Regions from separate parts of the Sphingomonas sp. UYEF23 genome, predicted to be linked through region 1. Evidence: riboswitches for the same ligand, from Rfam matches in the RefSeq annotation. Region 1 holds a riboswitch; the other holds the start of a gene.
The links. A riboswitch is a leader RNA that binds a small molecule or an ion and turns the genes downstream of it on or off. The one in region 1 is predicted to bind thiamine pyrophosphate.
Positions count from the first base shown of each region.

Region 2: linked by a shared signal. The riboswitch ahead of thiC (phosphomethylpyrimidine synthase ThiC) and the one ahead of ABIB28_RS05345 (TonB-dependent receptor) in region 1 are both predicted to bind thiamine pyrophosphate.

Region 1 covers NZ_JBEPNG010000002.1:434,366-443,957, forward strand. Annotated here, with positions in the region: gene ABIB28_RS05320 (LysR family transcriptional regulator) at 1-606, opposite strand, end outside; gene ABIB28_RS05325 (pirin family protein) at 732-1,430, shown strand; gene wrbA (NAD(P)H:quinone oxidoreductase) at 1,569-2,171, shown strand; gene ABIB28_RS05335 (M15 family metallopeptidase) at 2,161-2,979, opposite strand; gene ABIB28_RS05340 (RluA family pseudouridine synthase) at 3,035-3,727, shown strand; TPP riboswitch at 3,760-3,869, shown strand; gene ABIB28_RS05345 (TonB-dependent receptor) at 3,900-6,203, shown strand; gene ABIB28_RS05350 (phosphotransferase enzyme family protein) at 6,208-7,350, shown strand; gene pnuC (nicotinamide riboside transporter PnuC) at 7,350-7,907, shown strand; gene ABIB28_RS05360 (CsbD family protein) at 8,097-8,462, shown strand; gene ABIB28_RS05365 (PAS domain S-box protein) at 8,467-9,592, shown strand, end outside.
Region 2 covers NZ_JBEPNG010000003.1:356,971-366,562, forward strand. Annotated here, with positions in the region: gene ABIB28_RS07815 (sterol desaturase family protein) at 1-190, shown strand, start outside; gene ABIB28_RS07820 (DUF2141 domain-containing protein) at 150-551, shown strand; gene ABIB28_RS07825 (MipA/OmpV family protein) at 622-1,497, shown strand; gene ABIB28_RS07830 (ferritin-like domain-containing protein) at 1,687-2,712, shown strand; gene ABIB28_RS07835 (ferritin-like domain-containing protein) at 2,770-3,810, shown strand; TPP riboswitch at 3,841-3,951, shown strand; gene thiC (phosphomethylpyrimidine synthase ThiC) at 3,992-5,908, shown strand; gene ABIB28_RS07845 (ParB/RepB/Spo0J family partition protein) at 5,952-6,779, opposite strand; gene ABIB28_RS07850 (ParA family protein) at 6,848-7,642, opposite strand; gene ABIB28_RS07855 (16S rRNA (guanine(527)-N(7))-methyltransferase RsmG) at 7,639-8,253, opposite strand; gene mnmG (tRNA uridine-5-carboxymethylaminomethyl(34) synthesis enzyme MnmG) at 8,250-9,592, opposite strand, start outside.

The DNA.
Region 1 (9,592 bases):
GCGCCACGGTCCGGTGACGTTGGTATAGCCGAAACAGGCATGTTCGCCGAGTTGCGCGGGATGGGTCGGTCGGCCCTCTCGCGCGAAATACTCAGGCGAGCCGACGATATGGATGGCGATCGGCCCAAGCCGACGCGCGCGCAGCGAACTGTCGGGCAGGTCGGCGATCCGCAGCGCGATATCGAACCCTTCGGCAACGATATCGACCTTGGCGTCGGACAGGATCAGCTCGATCTCGATGCCGGGATGGAGCAGCAGGAACTCGGCGACGAGCGGCGCGACGATCGCGAGGCCGAGCGTCATCGGTGCGCTCAGCCGTACCAGCCCGGTCGGGGTCGTCGCGGCATCGTGCGCGGCTTCCTCGGCGGCGATCGCCTCGGCGAGAATCCGGGCGGCATGTTCCGCCAGGCCCTTGCCGGTCTCGGTCAAGGTCAACCGGCGCGACGTGCGGTGGAACAGCGATTGCCCGAGATGCGCCTCGAGCCGCGTCACCGCTTTCGACACCGTCGCCTTCGAAACGCCGATCGAATCGGCGGCTCCACTGAAGGAGCGGTGTTCGACCACACTGGCGAAAATCGCCCAGGCTTCGAGATCGGGAAGACGCATTTGGTACAGGGCTCCAGGCGACGCGTTTCCTTACATGTCGAAACGATCGGTTTCCAGTGTTTCCATTTACCGCGCAATCCAAACGCCTATCTTGGTGCCAACGCAATTCCTTCGGGAGATCCGCAATGATCGAGAAACGTTCGTTCGAGAGCCTCGGCCATGCCGAGCATGGCTGGCTCAACGCCCGCCACCATTTTTCCTTCGCCAATTATTACGAGCCCGCTCGGATGGGCTGGGGCGCGATCCGCGTGTGGAACGACGACGAGATCGCCGCGAACAGTGGCTTCCCGCCGCATCCGCACCGCGACATGGAAATCGTCACCTATGTTCGCAAGGGCGCGATCACGCACAAGGATTCGATGGGCAATGAAGGCCGCACCGGGGCGGGTGACGTCCAGGTGATGAGCGCCGGGACCGGCGTGCGCCATGCCGAATATAACCTCGAGCCCGAGCAGACGACAATCTTCCAGATCTGGATCGAGCCGAGCCGCAAGGGCGGATCGCCGAGCTGGGGTGCCAAGCCCTTCCCGAAGGACGATCGCTCGGGGCAGTTCGTGACGCTGGCGAGCGGCTTTGCCGAGGACACCGATGCGCTGCCGATCCGTGCCGAGGCGCGCGTGCTCGCAGCACTCGTGCGGGCTGGCGAGACGATCACGCACGAAGTCGGCCCCGGGCGGCACGCGTATCTCGTGCCAGCGACAGGATCGGTCGAGATCGACGGCCAGACCTTCAAGGCGCGCGATGGCGCGGCGATGGATGGCGGGCAGACCGTGACGATCACCGCGCTCGAAGATGCCGAACTGGTGCTCGTCGACAGCCAGTAGCGTACGCGTATCCCCCTCCCGCTTGCGGGAGGGGTTAGGGGAGGGGCGTGCCTCGGGCGCTAACCTCTCCGTGTCAGACTTCCCTCCCCCAACCCCTCCCGCAAGCGGGAGGGGAGCTAGCAGAAGAAGGACTATCCGATGACCAAAGTTCTCGTGCTCTATTACTCGTCCTACGGCCATATCGAGCAGATGGCCGACGCCGTCGCCGAAGGCGCGCGCGCCGGTGGTGCCGAGGTCGACATCCGCCGCGTCGCCGAAACCGCGCCGCAGGCAGTCGTCGAAGCGGCGCACTTCAAGACCGATACCGCGCACGAAGTGATCTCCGGCCCCGACGCGCTCGCTGACTATGACGCGATCATCGTCGGCGCACCGACGCGCTTTGGTCGCATGCCGAGCCAGATGGCGTCGTTCTGGGATACCACCGGCGGGCTGTGGTTCGGCGGCAAGCTGATCGGCAAGGTCGGCGGTGCCTTCACCTCGACCGCGAGCCAGCATGGCGGGCAGGAGACGACGCTGTTCTCGATCATCACGAACCTGATGCATCACGGCATGACGATCGTTGGCCTCGACTACGGCTTCCAGGGCATGACCGGCGTCAAGGAAGTGGTCGGCGGCACGCCGTATGGCGCATCGACGATCGCCGATGGTGACGGCAGCCGCCAGCCGCATGCCGAAGAGCTCGCCGGCGCGCGCTATCAGGGCAAGCGCATCGCCGAGACGGCGGCCAAGCTCAAAGCCTGAACCATTTGCGCCTCCGCCGCTCGACCGGAGCGATGATCGGCGGAGGCAGCAATTGCGGGAGCATGACCGGTGGCGGCACCGACGGTGGCTTGAGCCAGAGGTCGGATATGTCGGTCACCCGCGGGCTCGCCGGGTAGCTCGCGCGCGCGCGGCCGACCGCCAGGCGCGCGCGCGTCGCGCCAGGCACCTTCAGATTGGCGCCGACCCAGCGCCAATGCCACGGCTCCCACGTGACGCCTTGCGCATTGCCGATCGGGAACGACAGTTCGAAACCGAAGTCGGGCGCGTGGCTGATCAACCAGCGACCCGCGGGGGTCGTCGCGATGCAACTGTCGACATCTGCGCATCCCGCAGACGGCCGAATCGCGAAGTCGATCGCATAGCCCGTTGCGTGCTCGCTGAACCCCGGCGGCGCGACCGTCAGCGCGCGCATCGCCGGGTCGCCGCAATGGCCGCGTCTGCGATTGTGGCAAAAGACCGCGCGCTGGTGCGCAATCGAGCGGAAGCACGACAGGCCGCGGAGCGTCTTGCCTACGCTGGGCGTCAGCGCGGCGGCGGTCAGCATCCGCGCAAGGTCGGGCGCGGCATCGCGATTGATCACGCAAGGCTGGCCGACCGCGAAACCGGGCGGCGCCGCAACCAGATCGCCGCTTGCGACTTCAGAATAGGGCAGGTGGCCAAGCATGCGTCCGTCGGCCATCGCGGCGGGGAGGTCGCCGGGATAAAGGCCAGCCGGAACAGCCGTTTGGGCGAGCGTGGGGGAAGCCGCCCACGGCGCCAGCGCGATCCCCATCGCCCAAGTTCGCATCGCTCGCACGGCGCGGGCTCTGGCATGTCGGCGCTTGCGGTGGCAAGGGGGTGGGATGCTAGCCAATCATGTTCTTTTCCTCGACGGCGAGGCGCTTGTCATCGACAAGCCCGCCGGTCTCCCGGTCGATCGTCCGCGTGACGGATCGCTCTCCCTCGAAAACCATCTCGACGGGCTGACCTTCGCGTTCAAGCGCTGGCCGGTGCCGGTGCATCGGCTCGATCGCGACACGTCGGGCTGCCTGCTGCTGTCGCGCAATCCCAAGGCGCACGCCCGCCTGCAACAGGCGTTCGAGCAGGGGCTGGTGCGCAAGCGCTATCTCGCGGTGCTCGAGGGCGTGGTCGAGGGTGAGAGCGGGCTGATCGATCTCGCGCTTGCGAAGGTCAGCACCGAAGAGACCGGCTGGCGGATGGTCGGCGATCCGCTCGGCGCCAAGGGCAGCAAGGCATCGCGGACCGCGTGGCGCGTGCTGTCGATCAAGGACGGGCGCAGCTTCGTCGAGTTCATCCCCGAGACCGGGCGGACGCACCAAATCCGCGTCCATGCTGCCGAGGCGCTCGGCGCTGCGGTGGTCGGCGATCCGATTTACGGCAACGGCACCAAGGCGAACGGCGCCGCGACGCTGCTCCACGCCGCCGAATTGATGGTGCCACGGGCGGGCAAGGAGCCGATCATCGCCAAGGCGCCGCTCCCCGAGCGCTTCATCGCGGCGGGATTTACCGAAGCTGATGCCGCGCCCGCGCAATAGCGCTTTCCTCGCGTGACCTGACCGACTAAGCCCCGCGCTCCCCGGGGGGCCGCTTATGCGCGGCTGAGAGGTGGGCTGCAGCCCACGACCCGCTGAACCTGATCCGGTTGATACCGGCGTAGGGAGGGCTGGCGGCAGACTCCGTTACCCCTCCGTGTAGGAGTGACGACGGATGACGCGAAGGCTTTTCACGACCGACGGCATCGCGCGCAGCGCGCTCGGCTTCGCGCTGCTGTCGAGCGCGATGCTCGCGGTCCCGGCGTTCGCCGACGAAAAGGATCCGCCCGGCGATATCGTCGTTACCGGCCATCCCGATCCCGAAGGCCTGCTGCCCGACCAGCACGCGCCCAAGGCGCAAAGCGCGATTTCGGCCGATTTCATCACCAAGCAAGCGCCCACGCTCAACGCTTTCCAACTCATCGGCCTGCTGCCTGGCGCAAACGTCTCGTCGAGCGACCCCTACGGCCTGTCGACCAGCTCTAGCCTGACGCTGCGCGGGCTCGGGCAGGACGAGATCGGCGTGCTGCTCGAAGGCGCGCCGCAGAACGACATCGGCTATTATTACGCCTATCCCGCGCAGTTCGCCGATGCCGAGAATCTCAAGCAGATCACGCTCGCGCAAGGTGCGGTCGATCTCGATTCGCCGACCGTCGGCGGGGCGGGGGGGCTGCTGTCGCTGACGCTCGACGATCCCAAGGCGAGCCCGCAAGCGCTCGTCAATCTCTCGCTCGGATCGTACGCCGCGCGGCGCGCCTTCGTGCGGGTCGATACCGGCACGATCGGTCGGACCGGGCTCAAGGCGTTCGTGTCCTACTCCAATATCCGCGCCGACAATTGGCGCGGGGCGGGGTTCGACACGCGCCAGCATATCGACGCCAAGCTGCTCAACGAATGGGGCAACGGCAACCGCGCGAGCATCGCCGTGTCGTTCAACGATGCCAATTCCTCGACCTATCCCAGTCCGACGCTCGCCGACTGGAACGCCCAGGGGCGGGGGTTCAATTATGACCGCAACTATAGCGCCGGGAATACGAATTACTGGCGGCTCCATCGCGCGCCGTTCCGCAACGTCTATCTCGCGGCACCGCTGCATCTGGCGCTCAGCGACCGGCTGACGCTCGACACGACGAGCTATCTCCAGTTCGGCTACGGCAACTCGCCCTACGGCACGGCGCTCTCGACCACCGGCAATTACCTCGGCACCGAGGCGCTCGGGCCGGTCGCGCTGCCCGGCGCGGTCGATGGCGCGGCGACCGTGCTCGGCAATTATACCGGCGACCAGTTCCGCGGCGGCACCGTCGCCAAGCTCACGCTGGCCGCCGGAGCGCACCGGATCACGGCTGGCCTGTGGTTCGATTACGGCAAGGACCGCGTGCTGCAGACCTATGGCGCGGTGCGCGCGGACGGGCGCCCGGTCGATCCGTGGGGCTATCAGGAGACGGCGATCCGCACTGCCGATGGCCGCCTGCTCGCCTATGAGGATAAGCGCACGCTCACGGTGACCAAGGGTTTCTTCCTCGCCGACAGCATAACGCTCACGCCGCGGCTGACCATCAACGTCGGGTTCAAGGGCGTCGATCTGCTGCGCAACGGGCGCAATTATTTGCCCGGTCCGCAATCGGTTGTACGCCGCGACAGCTTTGCCGCACTGCCGCGTGCGGCGGTCCATTATCAACTCGACGACCGGCAGCAGTTGTTCGCCAACGTCACCACCAACTTCCGCGGCCCCAACGAATTCACGCTCTACAACAGCTATTATGGCGGTGAACTCAGCACGCAGGGGACGAACGCGCTCAAGAACGAATATTCGGTCTCGCAGGAGCTTGGCTATCGCTACATCGGCCCGAGCCTGTCGGCGTCGGTGACCGCCTTCCATTACCATTTCCGCAATCGCCAGCTCGCCACGCTGGTCGATGTCGGCGGCGCGCAGGTCAATTCGACGCTCAACGCCGGCAGCCAGACGTCGTACGGCGTCGATGGCGAAATCGACTACCGCCCCGCCGCGGGGGTGAGCCTCTACGTCTCGGGCGAATATCTGCGCGCGCGGCTCGACAACGACCTGCCGGTCGGCGCGGATTTCCTGCCGACGCGTGGCAAGCATGCGGTATCGAGCCCGACCTTCCAGGCAGGGCTCGGCGGGACGTATGACGACGGCCGCTTCTTCGGCAGCAGCGCGCTGAAATATGTCGCGCGCCAATATGCCACCTTCGTCAATGACGAGAGCATCCCCGGCTATGCGACCCTCGACCTGTCGGTCGGCGTGCACCTGGCGAAGTGGCTCGACGGCAAGCGTACCGATCTGCGGCTCAATGCGATCAACGTCACCAATCCGCGCGTGCTGTCGGGCGTGGCGGCAGTGACCCCCAACGCGCGGGACACGATCGGGCGTCGCGGGAGCGTCATCGCCGGGGCAGCGCCAGCTTATTATGTCGGGAGCGGCGCGGCGCTGATCGCGACGCTGTCGCGCGTGTTCTGAGGCAATGGCCGCGAGCGCCCCGCATCTCGTCCACGGCATGGGCACCACGCTCGAGCCGCCGACCTGGCCTGCCATCACGCATGATGACGCGGCTGCTGCGCTCTTGCGCTTCCCTGCGGCCGGTCGGCTCGAAGCGCTCGAATGGCATTCGCCGCGGCCCTTCTCGGCGGCGGCGCGGGTGCGCACGACGCGCGGCATGTTCGTGCTCAAGCGGCACCATCCGGCGGTGCGGACGCCTGCCGGCCTGGCGGAGGAGCACGCCTTCATCGCGCATCTCGCCGCGGCCGGGATACCGGTGCCCGAAATCCTGCTGACCGACGCCGGGACGAGCGCGATCACCGTCGGCGACTGGACCTATGAGCTGCACCGCCAAGGCGCGGGGCTCGACCTGTATCGCGAGCGGCTTTCCTGGACCCCGTACCTCGCGGCCTCGCACGCGCATGCGGCAGGTGCGTCGCTCGCACGGCTACACGCAGCATCGCGCGGTTTCGCAGCGCCGGCGCGCGCGGTGCAGCCCTTGGTTGCGAGCTTCAATATTCTTCCCAGCACCGATCCGTTGGCGGCCACCGAGGCCTATGTCGCGGCGCGGCCGGCACTAGCGGCATTCCTCGAACCGCGCGTCTGGCGGCCGGCGGTGGCGCGACTGTTTGCCGAGCTCGGCCAGGGTGTGCCGGCAGCGCTGGCGGGGCGCGAGGCGCTGTGGACGCATAACGACTGGCATCCCTCGAACGTGCTGTGGAACGCGGACGGGCAGGTGGAGACGGTGTTCGACTTCGGTCTCGCCGACCGCACCTGCGCGGCGCACGATCTCGCGACCGCAATCGAGCGCACTGCGATCGACTGGTTGGCGTTGGGGCAGGGGAGAGACGCGACGATCGGCCATCCCGAAACCGCGCAAGCGCTGCTCGCGGGGTATGCGACGGTGATCCCGCTCGACCGCGGCGAGGTGGCGGCGGTGCTGCGCGTGCTGCCGCTCGTCCATTTCGAATTCGCGCTGTCCGAGATCGACTATTTCACGGGTGTCGTCGGGGATGACGAGCAGGCGAGTGTGGCGTGGGACCAGTATCTGCTCGGCCACGCCGAATGGTTCATCGCGCCACACGGACAAGCTTTCCTGAACACCATCGAGCATGGGCCACTCGGCTGATGTCCGCGCTCGAGATCGTCGCTGTCATCGTCAGCTTTCTGGGGATCTGGCTTACCGCCGTGCGGCGGATGCTGTGCTGGCCGATCAACCTGCTGGCCTGTGCGCTCTACTTCAAGCTGTTCCTCGACGTTCGGCTCTATGCCGACATGGTGCTGCAAGCGCTGTTCGGCATCGCCATCGTGTATGGCTGGATCGTCTGGGCGCGCGGCAAGGAAGATGATGGCGACGTCGTGGTCGAGCCGCTGCGCGCGGGGCCTGCGGCAATCGCGCTTGCGGCGGGCGCGATCGGGGCGGTCACGATCGGGTGGGGCACGAGCCACTATACCGATGCGGCACTGCCGTGGATCGACTCCGCGCTGAGCAGCTTCAGCCTCGTCGCGCAATATTGGACGGCACGGCGCCATCGCGAAAGCTGGCTGCTGTGGGTCGCGGTCGACGTAATCTATGTCGGCATGTTCGTGTTCAAGGGGCTGATGCTCACCGCCGGCCTCTATGCCGCGATGATCGTCCTGGCAGGGCTTGGCTATCGCCGCTGGCGGACCGCGCAGCGCGTTTGACGCTGCGACGGCGGGTAGTTCTTACCTAGCGCATGGCGCAAAAATACTAGGAACCGCGCATCGACCTCGCCGTTATATGGGTCCGATCCGAGCACAATTCGGTGGTGTGCGATGCCGGGCAAGGGATGTTCCCTGCGCTGGGCACCACGCCGCGGTTGCGGATTTCTTCTTCGGACAAGGAGCGAGAAAATGAACAAGGACGAATTCCAGGGCGGTGCACGCTATATCGGCGGCAAGATCGAAAAGGCCGTTGGCGACACTGTCAACAGCCGCGACTGGCAAGTCGATGGCGTTGTCGATCAGGTCGCCGGTGGCGCGCAGAACCTCTACGGTCGTGCAAAGTCGGCGATCGGCGACGTCGTCGACGGCGCCCCTGAGCTTGCCGACAAGATCGGCAGCGAGGCGCGGGTCGCCGGTGATCGTGCGCTGGACGCCGCCAAGCGCGGTGCGCGGACGGCGCAGGACTCAGTCAAGCAGGCACCCGTGCTCTGGGCGCTCGGCGCGGCAGCGCTCGGCTACGGCCTGGCGTGGCTCGTGCACGGCCAGCGCGACTGATCGCGTGACCGTGGCCCCGGCCCTTAAGTCGCTGCGGGACTCCGCCGATCTGCGCCATTTGCGCCAGATCATCGCGGGGCTCGACGAAGGCGTCATCCTGGTCGACCCCGACCAATCGATCCTGTGGGCCAACGAAGCGGCGCTCGGGATGCACGGGGTCGACTCGGTCGAGGCGCTCGGGGCCACGGTCGACGATTATCGCCAGCGCTTCCAGCTGCGCTATCGCAACAACCACCGCTTGCGCGGCGCCGATTATCCGATCGAGCGCGTGGTTGCGGGCGAGGCCTTTTCCGAGGTCGTTGTCGAAGTCGCGGTCGCAGGCGAGGCCGAGCCGCGCTGGGTCCACCAAGTGCGCAGCCTGGTGCTGACCAACGCCGAGGACGAGCCCGAATGTCTCGTCCTGGTAATCCAGGACGTCTCGGCACGCTTCGAGGCGGAGGATCGGTTCGAACAGTCGTTCAACGCCAATCCGGCACCGGCGGTCATCTGCCGGCTGAACGACCTGCGCTTCGTGAAGGTCAATCAGGGCTTTCTCGACATGACCGGGCACGACCGCGACACCGTGCTCGCAAAGACGGTCTACGACATCGACGTTCTGGCGCGCGCCGAGAAGCGCGATCTCGGCAAGGAGCGGCTCTCCGAGGGGCGGACCATCCCGCAGATGGAGGCCGAACTCGACTTGCCCACTGGCGAGACGAAACTCGTCATCGTCGCGGGGCAGCCGATCGACATGGGCGATCAACCGTGCATGCTGTTCACCTTCGCCGATCTCGAACCGCGTCGGAAAGCCGAAAACGCGCTGCGGCAGAGCGAGGAGCGCTTCACGCGGACCTTCTCGCTTGCGCCCGTGGCGCTCGCGATCGGTGCGCTTGACGGGCATCGGCTGTGCGACGTCAACGCGGCCTTCACCGCGCTGACGGGCTATGCCGCCGACGAAATCATCGGGCGTCCGCTCGGCGAAGTCGGCTTGTGGGAGACCCCGGCGCTGCAACACGCGCTCGAGGGCGAGATCGATGCGGGGCATGCGCTGCGCGATCGCGAAGTCCGGATCCGTTTGAAGGACGGCGCGGTCATCGACGGTATCGTTTCGACCGAGCCGATCCTGCTGCGTGACGAAGCGTGCGTGCTGT
Region 2 (9,592 bases), on a different contig from region 1:
CAGCCATCACCAACGGCACCACGATCTCTATCGAGGAAATTATGGTCTCTATTTCCGTTTCTGGGATCGGCTCTGCGGCACCGACAAGGGTGTCGGCGATTTTGTCAAAGCGCATGCGCAGGCTCGCGTGCGTCGGCGGCGCGTCGGCGGTGGTGTTGCTGGCGCTGCCGGGGGCGGTGGCAACGAGTGACCTGTCGGTCGATCTCACCAATCTGCGGTCGCACAAGGGATCGGTCCGCGTCTGCCTGACCGCCGACCCGCAGAACTTCCCCGCGTGCATCGACGATGCTCAGGCCGTGACGCGCTCCATACCCGCGACAGCCGGCAGCTTGCGCTTCGATGGGCTAACGCACGGCGATTATGCCGTCGCGGTGATCCATGACGAGAACAACAACCGCAAGCTCGACACCTTCGCCGGGATTCCGCGCGAAGGCTTTGGTTTTTCTCGCAATCCCGCAGTGAGCTTTGGCCCGCCGCGCTTTGCTGCGGCCCGCTTCACGCTGACAGGTGATGCAGATCGGCAACAGATCAAAATGCGTTATCTGCTCTAGTCTACATTTTCGGACCCAAAGCGTTGCGCGAGCGTTACGGCCCCAAATCCTTAGATTCTGGAGCTACCCCGTGATCGATCGTCGCTTTCTTATATCCGCCGCCACCCTGCTGATCGCCAGTGCGGCCCCGGCGTTTGCGCAAAGCGCGCCGCCCGCCCCGGCGGACAACGACCAGATCGCCGCCGACTTCAACAAGGATTCGGTCACGGTCGGCATCGGTGGCGCTTACCTTCCCGATTATGACGGCTCGAACGAGTATCGCTTCGTGCCGGCACCCGCCGCGATCGGCTCGGTCAAGGGCTTCAACTTCTCGGTGATCGGCAACCGTGCCAGTGTCGATCTGATCCCGAACCGCCCGGGCCAGTCGATCGATCTGCAATTCGGTCCGATCGGCGTGATCAATTTCGACCGCTCGAGCATCAAGAACATCGACGACGTCCGCGTCCGCGCACTCGGCAAGCGCAGCACCGCGCTTGAGCTCGGTGGCTATATCGGCATCGGCAAGACCGGCGTGATCACCAGCCCGTACGACAAGATTTCGGTGTCGGTCAGCTATCGCAAGGGCGTGACCGGCGCGCACAATAGCGGGATCTGGCAGCCGAGCTTCACCTATCTGACGCCACTCAGCCGCAAGGCCGCGGTCGGCATCCTCGCCTCGGCACAGCATGTCGGGCAGGGTTATGCCGACACCTATTTCAGCATCACGCCGACGCAGAGCCTCGCGAGCGGCCTCCCGACCTACGCGGCACGCTCGGGCTGGAAGAACTATTCGGTCGGCGGTTTTGCGACCTATTCGCTGACCGGCAATTTGCTCCACGGCGTAAAGGTCGTCGCCGGCGGTACCTATTCACGGTCGCTGGGGGACTTCTCCTACGCCCCGATCGTTCGCATCGCCGGCTCGCCCAACCAGTGGCTGGGCGCCGTCGGGCTCGCTTACACCTTCTAACCCCGGCGCAATTCAGCGCAGGTTCAGGACCCGCCGTGGAACACATTTCGTGATTTCGCGGCGGGTTTGCGTTTGCGCGCGGATCGTCGGGAATGGCCGACGCTCCAGCTATTCGGGTCTTGCGCCGTCGCGCGTGAGGTGCCACGCCAGCGCCGCACTATAGCGTTTCCAGCAAAAGGGTTCGCCCCAATGACCGACACCGAAGACCAGCTGATCGAGCGCCTCGAAGCCCGCGCCGACCGTCGGAATGAGCGCCGCGAATTCTTCCGCACAGCCCTTGGAGCCGGTGCCGTCGCCGCAGTCGGCGCCGCCGCCGTCGCGGTCGGGACCAGCGCATCGGCGCAGGCGACGTCGGAAACCGACATCCTCAATTTTGCGCTGAACCTCGAATATCTCGAGGCGCAATTCTATTCCTACGCCGTCTTCGGTACGGGCTTGCCCAACAGCCAGCTCACCCCGGGCAGCGCCAGCACGACGACGCAGGGAACGGTCACGGGTGGTCGCCAGGTCAGCTTCAGCGATCCGCTCGTCGCGCAATATGCGCGCGAGATCGCCGGTGACGAAACGCAGCACGTCGCCTTCCTTCGCAGCCAGCTCGGCACCGTCGCCGTCGCGCAGCCCGCAATCGACATCGGCAGCACCGCCACGGGCGCCTTCACGGTCGCTGCACGCGCCGCCGGCCTCGCGACCAATGCAAGCGGCGCGGTCGACAACGTCAACGGCACATTCGACCCGTACGCCAACGACCAGAACTTCCTACTCGCCGCCTTCCTGTTCGAAGATGTCGGCGTCACCGCCTATAAGGGCGCGGCCTCGCTGCTGACGACCAAGGCCTATATCGACGCGGCGGCGGGCATCCTCGCCGCGGAGGCCTATCATGCCTCGATCATCCGCACCGTGCTGTACAGCAAGGGCCTGGCGACGCCGTCGCTGCGCACCGCGGCGGGCGCGATCTCCGACGTTCGCGACAAGCTCGACGGCACCTCCGACGACGATCAGGGCATTGCCTCGGCAGTCGTCGCGAACAGCCAGTTCGCCGCGCTCAACGGCCTGACGGCATCGAACATCGTCCCCACCGGGCTCGACGGCATCGCCTATGGCCGCTCGACGGGCAACGTGCTCAATATCGTCTATCTCAACAGTCTGGCTGTCGCGAAGGGGGGCTTCTTCCCCAATGGGCTCAATGGCACCATCGTGACCAGCACCGCGAATTGAGCCGCCCGATACCTTCAGCCTGACGCCTTCCAGCTTGCCCGAACGGGAGTTCCCCCAGTGATCGATAGCGACATCCTCTTGCAGGTTCTCGACGCCGGCGAACGCCGCCGCGCCGAGCGCCGTAATTTCCTGCGCAGCGCGGGCGTCGCTTCGCTCGCCGTTGGCGGCGCATCGCTGCTGTCGGCCTGCGGCGGCAGCGGCTCGACGAGCACCGATCCAGGCGCGACGGCAACCGCAACGCCGACGCCGAGCCCGAGCTCGACCAGCACGCTGCAGGACCAGGACACGCTCAACTTTGCGCTCAACCTCGAATATCTCGAAGCGCAGTTCTACAGCTATGCCGTCACTGGCGCAGGGCTGCCCAATGCGTTGATCGCCAAGGGCGATGGCAACCAGACCGTCCAAGGCACCGTGACGGGCGGCCGCAAGGTCACTTTCACCGATCCGATCGTCCAGCAATATGCGGTCGAGATCGCCGCCGACGAAGTCGCCCATGTCGCCTTCCTGCGTTCGGCACTCGGCGCTGCGGCGGTTGCGATGCCGTCGATCAACATCGATGGTGGCGCCAATGGCGCCTTCTCGGCCGCCGCGCGCGCCGCCGGGATCGCAACCACCAACGGCGTCGTCGATCGCGTCAACGGCACCTTCGACCCTTACGCCAGCGACGAGAACTTCCTGCTCGGTGCGTTCATCTTCGAAGATGTCGGCGTGACGGCGTACAAGGGCGCAGCGCAGACGATCAACACGACGTTGCTGCTCGATGCCGCTGCGGGCATCCTCGCGACCGAGGCGTACCACGCCGGCCTGATCCGCACCGTGCTCTATTCGAAGGGCCTCGCCACGCCGAGCCTGCGCGTCAATGCCGGGCTGATCAGCGACGCGCGCGATAGCCTCGATGGTACGAGCGACATCGATCAGGGCATTACCGGAACCGCGACGACCTCGAACCTCGTTCCGGTCGACGCCAACGGCCTCGTCTACGGCCGTACCGCGGGCCAGGTGCTCAACGTCGTCTATCTCAACAAGAATGCCGTGGTCGGCGGGGGCTTCTTCCCCAATGGTCTCAATGGCAACATCCGCACCAGCGCCGCAAACTAGTTGCACGCCGCGCGCGAGCGCCTAGACTGACGCCATTCCCCGGGGGGCTGCTATTCGGCGGCTGAGAGGGGGGCACGAGCCCCCGACCCGCATCAACCTGATCCCGTTAATACGGGCGTAGGGAGGGAGCGGTGACCGCCCGGAAACCGTCTTTGCTCCTTGCGATTTTGGAGCGAAGAGCATGGCAGATATCCCCGCGCGTACCGAAATCGGCGTGACGACCGGCCCGATCCGTGGCTCGCGCAAGATCTACGTGCCCTCGGCAGCGATTCCCGGGCCAGGCGTCGCGATGCGCGAGATCCTACTCGAACCATCGTGTGGCGAGCCGCCCTTGCGCGTTTACGACACGTCAGGCCCCTATACCGACCCGAAAGCGCGGATCGACATCCACGTCGGCTTGCCGACGCTGCGGCGCGACTGGATCCTCGCGCGAGGCGACGTCGAGGAATACACTGCGCGCGAAATTCGCCCCGAAGACAATGGCTTGACTGGCCCCGATCGTTCGGCTGGCGTACCGCAATATCCCAATGTCGTTAAACGCCCGCTGCGCGCCAAGCCCCGCGCCAATGTCAGCCAGATGCACTATGCGCGACGCGGCATCATCACCCCCGAGATGGAATACGTCGCAATCCGCGAAAATCTCGGGCGCGCTGCCGCCAAGGAAAAGCTGATCCGCGACGGCCAGGACTTCGGCGCATCGATCCCCGATTACGTGACGCCCGAATTCGTCCGCGATGAAATCGCGCGGGGGCGGGCGATCCTTCCCAACAACATCAACCATCCCGAATCCGAACCGATGGCGATCGGGCGCAACTTTCTGGTCAAGATCAACGCCAATATCGGCAACTCCGCCGTCGCGAGCAACGTCGCGGCCGAGGTCGACAAGATGGTCTGGTCGATCCGCTGGGGTGCCGACACGGTGATGGACCTGTCGACCGGTCGCCACATCCACGACACGCGCGAATGGATCCTGCGCAACAGCCCCGTGCCGATCGGCACCGTCCCGATCTATCAAGCGCTCGAAAAGGTCGGCGGCGTTGCCGAGGACCTGACCTGGGAGATCTTCCGCGATACGCTGATCGAACAGGCCGAGCAGGGCGTCGATTACTTTACGATCCATGCCGGCGTGCGGCTCGCCTATATCCCGATGACCGCAAAGCGCGTCACCGGGATCGTCTCGCGGGGCGGATCGATCATGGCGAAATGGTGCCTCGCGCACCACAAGGAGAGCTTCCTCTACGAGCGCTTCGACGAAATCACCGAGATCATGAAAGCGTATGACATCGCCTACTCGCTCGGCGACGGCCTGCGCCCCGGCTCAATCGCCGACGCGAACGACGAAGCGCAGTTCAGCGAGCTCTACACGCTCGGCGAACTCACCCACCGCGCCTGGGCGAGCGACGTCCAGGTGATGATCGAGGGCCCCGGTCATGTGCCGATGCACAAGATCAAGGAGAATATGGAAAAGCAGCTCGAAGTGTGCGGCGAGGCGCCCTTCTATACGCTCGGGCCGCTCACCACCGACATCGCACCGGGCTATGACCATATCACCAGCGGAATCGGCGCGGCGATGATCGGGTGGTATGGCACCGCGATGCTCTGCTACGTCACGCCAAAGGAGCATCTCGGGCTCCCCGACCGCGACGACGTCAAGGTCGGTGTGGTGACCTACAAGCTTGCCGCGCACGCCGCCGATCTCGCCAAGGGCCACCCCGCCGCCAAGATGCGCGACGATGCGGTCAGCCGCGCCCGCTTCGAATTCCGCTGGCGCGACCAGTTCAACCTGTCGCTCGATCCCGATACGGCCGAGCTCTACCACGACGAGACGCTCCCCGCGGAGGGCGCCAAGACCGCGCATTTCTGCTCGATGTGCGGGCCGAAATTCTGCTCGATGAAGATCACGCAGGAAGTGCGCGATTTTGCCGCGAAGCAGAACCAGCCGGCGGACGGCTTCCTTGCCGCAACGCCGCCGGTCGATGAGGCCGACGCCGACCGCGCCGCATTCGCACGCGGTGCGCAGGCCGAGGCCGGCATGGCTGAAATGAGCGCCACCTTCAAAGCGAAGGGCAGCGAGCTCTATCTGCCCGCCACCGAGTAAGGTGCCAGTCCGGCGGAGGCCTCAGGCGTACGCCGTACGCCTCCTAGATACGCTCGCCGGTCAGCCGCTGGCACACCATGTCGAGCTGATCGAGCGTCGAATAGGACAGCGTTAGCGTGCCCCCCTTGGCGCTGTGCGCGACACGCACCGACAGGCCCAGCAGATCGGCCAGCTGATGCTCGAGCGCCGCGAGATCGGGATCACGCCCCTCGCTGTCGCGCTGGCCGCGCGGCGCAGGCTTGGCAGCGCGCGCCATGCGTTCGGTATCGCGCACCGAAAGACCGCGTGCGACGACCTGGTCCGCCAGCGTTTCGACATCGGGCGCGCCGATCAACGCGCGCGCATGCCCCATCGTCAGCACGCCATTGACAACGCGCTCCTGCACCGGGGTCGGCAGCTCGAGCAGCCGCAGCAGATTGGCGATGTGGCTGCGCGACTTGTTGACCAGCTTGCCAAGCGCTTCCTGCGTGTGGCCGAAATCCTCGATCAAACGATGATACGCTTCGGCCTCTTCGATCGCGTTGAGGTCTTGCCGCTGGATATTCTCGACGAGCGCGACTTCGAGCGTTTCGGTATCATCGAACGCCCGCACGATGACCGGCACCTCGTGCAGTCGCGCACGCTGCGCAGCGCGCCAGCGGCGCTCGCCCGCGACGATCTGATAGCCGGTGCCGTGCGGCCGCACGACGATCGGCTGCAACACACCGCGCAGCGCGATCGATTGCGCGAGTTCCTCGAGTGCGGCTTCGTCGAAGTGCCGCCGCGGCTGGCCGGGATGCGGCGTCAGCGACCCGACGGGGAGCGAGCGCACACCCGGCGAGGCATTCTCCTTGCCTTCACCGACGGGCTCTTCGCGCGCCAAATCCCCCATCAGGGCGTTGAGGCCGCGGCCCAGTCCCGAACGCGGCTTCGGGCGTGCAATCGGAGGCGTCGAGTCGGTCATGCGGCCCTTGCAGGTTGCGGGGTATCGAAGGCGGGCAGGCGCGCGATCAATTCACGCGCGAGCGCGATATAGGCTTCGGAGCCGGGGCAGCGATAATCGTAGATCAATGCCGGCAAGCCGTGGCTCGGCGCCTCGGACAAACGCACGTTGCGCGGAATCACCGTGTCGAACACCACGCGACCCAGCACCGCGCGAACGTCGTTCGAGACTTGATCGGTCAGCCGGTTGCGGCGGTCGTGCATCGTCAGGGCGACACCCATGATCGACAGCGCGGGGTTGAAGCGCTCGCGGATCCGCTCGACGGTGCTCAACAGCTGGCTGAGCCCTTCGAGCGCGAAGAATTCGCACTGCAGCGGCACGAGCAGCGAATTCGACGCGACCATCGCATTGAGTGTCAACAGACCGAGTGACGGCGGACAATCGATCAGCACGACGTCCCAGCGATGATCCGAGCGGGCGAGGGCGCGCGACAGGCGATGCGTACGCTCCTCATATTCGACCAGCTCGATCTCGGCACCCGAGAGGTCGACCGTCGCGGGTACGATGTCGAGCTTGGGGACGCACGTCGGCATCGCGGCGACGTCGATCGATGTCTCGCCGAGCAGGATATCGTAGGTCGAGTGATGCCGGTCGGCGCGCGCGATGCCGAGCCCCGTCGAGCAATTGCCTTGCGGATCGAGATCGAGCAGCAACACCCGCAGCCCGGTTGCAGCAAGCGCAGTGCCGAGGTTGATCGCGGTCGTCGTCTTTCCGACACCGCCCTTCTGGTTCGCGACGGCAATGACGTTCATCGGCGTGTCACCCCTGATGCAAGAACGATCAGCGAGTCGGGATCGGTGATACTGTGTTCCACGTGAAACACCCCGTCCCATGCTAGCTGCGCGGCGGTGACATCTGCCAGCGCCGTCCGCCCTTTTGGCAGAATCCAGCACGTTGCGGAAGATGCGCACTTCGCACCCCAGGCGAAAAGACTGTCCAACGATGCGACGGCGCGCGCCGAAATAATCCTTGCATCGACAAGGACATCCTCGATCCGCGCGCACTTCACCGTAACGCGATCGCCGACCCCCATCGCCTCCGCCGCTTGCACCAGAAAGTCCGCGCGGCGGCGACGCGGCTCGACCAGCCAGACCGGTCTATCAGTGAGCGCAGCGACCACCAGTCCTGGGAAACCGGCACCGCTCCCGATGTCGAGCCATACCCCCGCGTCCTTGGGGGCGACCATCAGCAGTTGCGCGGAATCGACAATGTGGCGTGCCCACATCGCGCCCAGCGTCGAGGGTGCAATCAGATTCTGCTGTGCGCTTTCGGCGGTGACGATCTCGACGAGTTGTTGCATCGCCGCGAGCCCGTCGTCGCCAAAGTGCTGCGAGACCCAGTCCCGCGCTTCGTCCTCGGTCACGCTGCCTTCTTTCGGATCTGCAGGAGGATCGCCGTCAGCGCCGCCGGAGTGATGCCACGAATACGACCCGCCGCTGCGAGCGTAGTGGGGCGTGCGGTCTCGAGCCGTTCGATCATCTCGCTCGATAGCCCGGGGACGGTCGCGAAGTGCAAGCCATCGGGTACGGCGATCGTGTCATGCGAGCGCATCGCCGTAACTTCGGATTCCTGCCGTGCGAGATAGGGGGCGTAGCGCGCGTCCTCGGTTGCTTCGGCAAGCAGATCGGCATCCATGCGTTCGAGGAGGTCTGGGGCCACCATCTCGAGTGTCACACCCGCCACGCGCAGCCATGCGGCGCCCGATCGGCGTTCGGGATCGCTGCCGATCACCGCTCCGCGCATCGTGAGCGTTTCGCTTGGCACCGTCTGGTCGAGCACTTGCTCGATTTCGCCACGGCGCTCGATCCGATCCGCAAGCCGCTCAATCCGCGCGGGCGACAAGCATCCAAGCTCAGCCGCTATCGGGCTCAAGCGTGTCTCGGCATTGTCGGCGCGCAATCGCAGCCGGTATTCGGCGCGAGCGGTAAGCATGCGATAGGGTTCGGTAATGCCTTGCAGCACCAGGTCGTCGATCATCACACCGAGATACGACGATGCTCGGTCGAGCACGATCTCGGGCCGCTCGAGCGCGCGCGCCGCTGCATTGAGCCCCGCCATCAAGCCCTGGCCGGCGGCTTCTTCATATCCAGTCGTGCCATTGATTTGCCCGCAGCAATACAAACCTTCGAGCGCGCGGACCTCCAGCGTGGCAGCCAGCGCGCGCGGGTCGATATGGTCATATTCGACAGCGTATCCCGGCGTGAGCATCGTCGTGGCCTCGAGCCCGGGGATTGAGCGAAGCATCGCCGCCTGGATGTCGACGGGCAGCGATGTCGAAATGCCGTTGGGATAGATCGTCGGATCATCGAGACCCTCGGGTTCGAGGAAGATCTGATGGCCGTCGCGGTCTCCGAAGCGGTGGATCTTGTCCTCGATCGACGGACAGTAGCGCGGGCCTGCGCCGGCGATTGCGCCGCCGAACAGCGGCGATCGGTCGAGCCCGGAGCGAATGATGTCATGCGTCTGCGGCGTCGTCCTCGTGATCGCGCAGTGAAGCTGGGGCAGGGGGCGATGCGTCGAAACGGGTGACATCGTCCAAGGCCCGGCGTCGCTTTCCTGCTGCGCCAGCCGCGCCCAGTCGATCGTGCGGCCATCGAGTCGCGGCGGCGTCCCGGTCTTGAGGCGCGCCATCGGGAGGTTGGCAGCGCGTAGCTGCTGCGCGAGCAGGGACGCGCCTGCTTCCCCGACACGCCCGCCTTCGG